One region of the Gordonia sp. Swx-4 genome, then DNA from elsewhere that is predicted to be linked to it. Evidence: riboswitches for the same ligand, from Rfam matches in the RefSeq annotation. Region 1 holds a riboswitch; the other holds the start of a gene.
What was found. Region 1 has a riboswitch for cobalamin ahead of PWF70_RS05080 (FecCD family ABC transporter permease). Riboswitches for the same ligand answer to the same signal wherever they lie in the genome.
Positions count from the first base shown of each region.

Region 1 (2,393 bases):
CGATGCCCAGCGGCATCTCGCGAGGTGACGCGGCCACCCGTGAGATGACGTCGACCCACACCAGGAACAGTGCACCGCCGCAGACCGCTACGGGAATCATCGCGCGGTGCGTCGCACCGACGAGCAGGCGTGCCGCGTGCGGGACGATCAAGCCCACGAATCCGATTCCACCCGCGACTGAGACCAGAACGCCGACCAGGATTCCCTGGACCGCGAACAGCGCGTTTCGCATGGCGCGCACCGGAACCCCGAGGGATGTCGCGGTGTCGGTCCCGGCTGCGTAGGCGTCGAGCCAGGAGTGGATCGCGAGCATGGCGAGCACCGTGACCACGACGACAACCCCGGCGATCTGCACTTTCGCCCAGGTCGCGCCGGCGACGCTGCCCAACATCCAGAACATCACGTTGTCGGCGGCATGCGGGTCGGCCGCGGTGAAGACCAGCAGTGAGGACAGCGCCAGGAACGCCGACGACAGGACCACTCCGGAGAGGATCAGGCGTAGGGCGGTCAGTCCGCCCTGCGCCCGGGCGACGGCGTACACGGTGACCGAGGCCGCGAGGGCGCCGATCAGCGCGCCGCCGGACAACGCCCAGACACCCAGGGCGGCAAACGATCCTAGAGTGATGACCGCCGTCGCACCCACCGCGGCGCCGGCCGACACGCCCAGCAGGTACGGCTCGGCGAGCGGGTTGCGGACGAGGGCCTGCATGACGGCGCCGGCGAGCGCCAGACCGGCGCCGACGATCGCCGCGAGAACCGAACGCGGCAAACGGAGATCCCAGATGATCACGGAGTGGGCGGCGTCGAGCTCGTCGCCTCGCAGGCGCCCGGCGACGGTTCGCCAGACATCGCCGAGCGGGATGGTCTCGGCACCGAAAGCGGTGGCGATCGCGATGCTCACCAAGGTGAGCGCGAGAAGGATCAGGGCAAGGGGCAACGACGGGAGTCGCCGTACCGACATGGCGGTGGCGATCATCGTCGTGCCGTCGGGAGGACGGGACACGTGTGGAACTGCCTTTGGTCTGGGCATCTGTGCGCGAGACGCCGGGTGGACTCGACGAGAACGGCAGGTATTCGGACTCGGGTTCGTCCGAACCCGACGCCTTCCCGGGTTGCCCCAGTGGCCTGATGTCGGGTCCGTCCCCCATACCGCTGCGCGCCAGTCCTGGATTCGCACCAGGTTCCCTGGCACCCGCCTGTGCAGGTGCGACCGCTCTCACCGGTGAGGTTAGCAATACGGACACGGAGCTCTCACCGACCCGTCGCCAAGTCGTCGGGCGAGGGATGCCCGGAGGTCTTAGGCTGGGCGCTGACAGGCAACGGACAGGTGCGAATCGAACCGAGGCGAACGGTGATCCGATGGACGGACGACCCACGAAACTGGCGATCATCGGGGCGGGCGCGGTCGGCACCGCGATCGCCTACTCGGCGCTGATCCGCGGGGTCGCGCGCACGGTCGCGTTGCTGGACATCAAGGCCGCCAAGGTCACCGCCGAGGTGCTCGACCTGTCCCACGGTCTGGAGTTCGTACCGCGCGCCGACATCATCGGCTCCAACGACGTGTCGGTGTGCGCCGACGCCGACGTCGTCGTGTTCACCGCCGGAGCCAAGCAGAAGCCGGGGCAGTCCCGACTCGAATTGGCCGAGGCCACAATCGGTTTGACGCGCGCCATCCTGCCGGATGTGCTCGAGGTGGCACCGAACGCGATCTACCTGATGGTGACCAACCCGGTGGACGTCGTCACCCATGCGGCGCAGAAGATCACCGGCCTGCCGCCGAATCAGCTGTTCGGGTCGGGAACCGTGCTGGATTCGTCGCGGCTGCGGTTCCTCGTCGCGCAGCACTGCGGGGTAGCGGTGCAGAGTGTGCACTCGTATGTCGTCGGCGAGCACGGTGACAGCGAGATACCGCTGTGGTCGTCGGCGACGATCGGTGGCGTGCCGCTGACGTCGTGGACGCCGCTACCTGGGCGTCGGGAGATGGATGCCGTTGCACGGGAGCGTATCCGGGACGAGGTCGTGCACGCCGCCTACGCCATCATCGAGGGCAAGGGGGCCACCAACTACGCCATCGGCCTCGCCGCCACCCGTATCGTCGAAGCCGTTCTGAACGACGAACACCGGGTGCTCCCGGTGTCCACGGTCGCCTCCGGATTCCCCGGGCTCGATGATGTGTGTCTCTCCCTGCCGACCGTCGTCGACCGCGGTGGTGCGCAGACGCGCCTCGAGGTGCCGCTGTCGCCGGACGAGGAAGCCGGTCTGCTCGCCTCGGCGGAGACGCTACGCCGGATGCAGGCGCGATTCGGGTTGTAGGGGCAGGCACTGTCCATCGGGTGGACCAATCTCGGTGCTCGATGCCGGTGCGGCATCCTCGCCGGGGTAGTTTCACCTGG
Region 1 is NZ_CP128197.1:1,106,235-1,108,627, forward strand. Features, by position in the region: gene PWF70_RS05080 (FecCD family ABC transporter permease) at 1-976, opposite strand, end outside; cobalamin riboswitch at 1,049-1,230, opposite strand; gene PWF70_RS05085 (L-lactate dehydrogenase) at 1,360-2,313, shown strand.

Region 2 (2,393 bases), 710 kb from region 1:
AAGCGCACCGATCGATTGGGACCGGTGCGCCCGGCGGTGATGATCTGCACAGGAATGGCAGTGCGCGGTCAGCTCTGCACGGCGTCGACCGTCGGCGACGTGCTGGAGCTCTTCGACCGCGCCATCGCGCCGAGGATCAGCGCGAAGGTCACCGTCAGCACCGTCCAGAGGATCACCTGGTTGGTGATCGTGTACACGCGGAAGTCGGCGACGACGTCCGCCGGGAAGCCGGGGAACACGATCTGGCCGGCGTCGGTGCGCACCGGCTCGGGCACCTCGTCGAACGACGGCAGCAGCGCGATGGTGACGCCGACCGCGATCACGTACGCGGCACCGCCCACGACGGCCGACACCAGTCCGCCGATCCTCGGCCGCAACCACAGCGCGAGTGCGACGGCCACGATCATCAGCACGACCGACGCGATCGTGACGGTCAGGAATGCACCCGTCCGTTCCCCGATCGTGTCGTCGTCCCCGACCGCAGGCGGGTTGGCCGGGTAGGCGAAGAACGGAACACCGAAGACGGCGACGAAACCGATCGCGCCGAGCGCCCCGGCGACCGCGCGGGCATCGGTGGCCGGATACCGGTTGCCGAGGTAACTCCACAGCACGGTGAAGGCGACCCCGAAGAACGCGCCCATGCACAGGGCGAACACCAGGTTTCCGACGCCGGCGCCCAGATTCTCCTGCATGGCGCGGGTGAAGACCTCGCCGCCGTCGCCGTGCGAATGGCCGCCGACCGTATGTGCCAGCGCCTCTTCGGCTTCCGAGCGTTCACCCTCGTAGTCGACGGCCTTCGACACCACGGGTTCGAGGTAGAACCGTGCGAAGACGAACGAGATGATGCCGGCGATCAGGCCCGAGAGCAGACCTGCGCCGATGAGTTTCTTCTCCATGTGAACTTGTCCCTACGTTGTGAGAGTCAGGCCGACGCAGTGCGGTGAACGCTCAGTGGCAGGGAAAGCCGAGGAAGTGGCGGGAGTCGTGCACGAACTCGTGCACATAGGTGTTCTCCCCGAAGACCGACACGACACCTTGGTCGTAGCCGAGGAAGTAGTAGGCGAGCCCGGCCAGGAGGACCGTGAGGCTCAGCCAGAGCGCTGCGCTCGCGACCGACAGGTTCGGTACCGAAATCGCACGGGTGGGTGACTTGACTGCTTCGGCCGTACGGGGAGACGTCATGGGATTGTCCTTTCGCCGATCTCGCGTCGGTGAGTGTGTCGGATCTTTTGGCGCCGGCACGGCATCCTGACTCACGTCTTCCCCAGGCGCCGTCGAAATCCTCGACCGCGTCCGGCGTTGTCGTTCACAGTGGCGCGACCGCTCCGGATTCTCACCGGATTCCCCGTACAGGCGTGTATCGACTGTATACCCAGACCTGTCGCACATGTGAGACATAGTGGAGAGATGCCCCGCCCCTCGGTTCTCGATCGCTTCACCGCCCCCACCCGGCGATGGTTCACCGGAGCGTTCACCAAGCCGACCGCGGCCCAGAAAGGCGCCTGGACCTCGATCGCCGACGGCGCGAACACCCTGGTCATCGCCCCGACCGGGTCCGGCAAGACGCTCGCGGCATTCCTCTGGGCGCTCGACCGGCTGGCCGCCGACGCCGCCACCCGCCGTCCGGGCACGAAGGTCGTCTACATCTCGCCGCTGAAGGCGCTCGCCGTCGACGTGGAGCGCAATCTACGCGCGCCCCTCACCGGGATCACCCGTGCGGCGCAGGAATTGGACCTGCCCGAACCGAACATAACGGTCGGTGTCCGGTCCGGCGACACCTCGGCCGCTGACCGCCGCGCTCTGGTGAAGACCCCGCCCGACATCCTGATCACCACGCCCGAGTCGCTCTACCTGATGCTGACCTCCGCGGCCCGGGAGAGCCTCACGAATGTCGAGGCGATCATCGTCGACGAGGTCCATGCGGTCGCCGCCACCAAACGCGGCACACATCTGGCCCTGACCCTCGAGCGCCTCGACGAGCTGCTCGAGAAGCCCGCCCAACGGATAGGCCTGTCGGCGACCGTGCGGCCTCCCGAGGTCGTCGCCGGGTACCTGTCCGGCTCGGCGCCCTGCCAGGTCGTCAAGCCCAAGGCCGACAAGACCTTCGATCTCCGCGTCGACGTGCCGGTCGAGGACATGGCGAACATCCCGCCGGCACCCGGCCCGGACGGCGCCGACCCGGCCGAGCTCGACGACGCATTCTCCCCCACGGCCGGTTCGCTGTGGCCGTACGTGGAGGCGTCGATCGTCGACCAGATCGAGGCCAACCGGGCGACGATCGTGTTCGCGAACTCCCGTCGGCTCGCCGAGAAGCTGACCGCGCGGCTCAACGAGATCCACGCCGAGCGGCAGGGTGTCACGCCCGAGCCCACCGCCAACCCGACGGTCGCGGG
Region 2 is NZ_CP128197.1:1,816,113-1,818,505, reverse strand. Features, by position in the region: gene PWF70_RS08365 (histidine phosphatase family protein) at 1-50, opposite strand, end outside; gene PWF70_RS08360 (CbtA family protein) at 69-896, opposite strand; gene PWF70_RS08355 (CbtB domain-containing protein) at 949-1,182, opposite strand; cobalamin riboswitch at 1,221-1,398, opposite strand; gene PWF70_RS08350 (ATP-dependent helicase) at 1,408-2,393, shown strand, end outside.
Region 2: linked by a shared signal. The riboswitch ahead of PWF70_RS08355 (CbtB domain-containing protein) and the one ahead of PWF70_RS05080 (FecCD family ABC transporter permease) in region 1 are both predicted to bind cobalamin.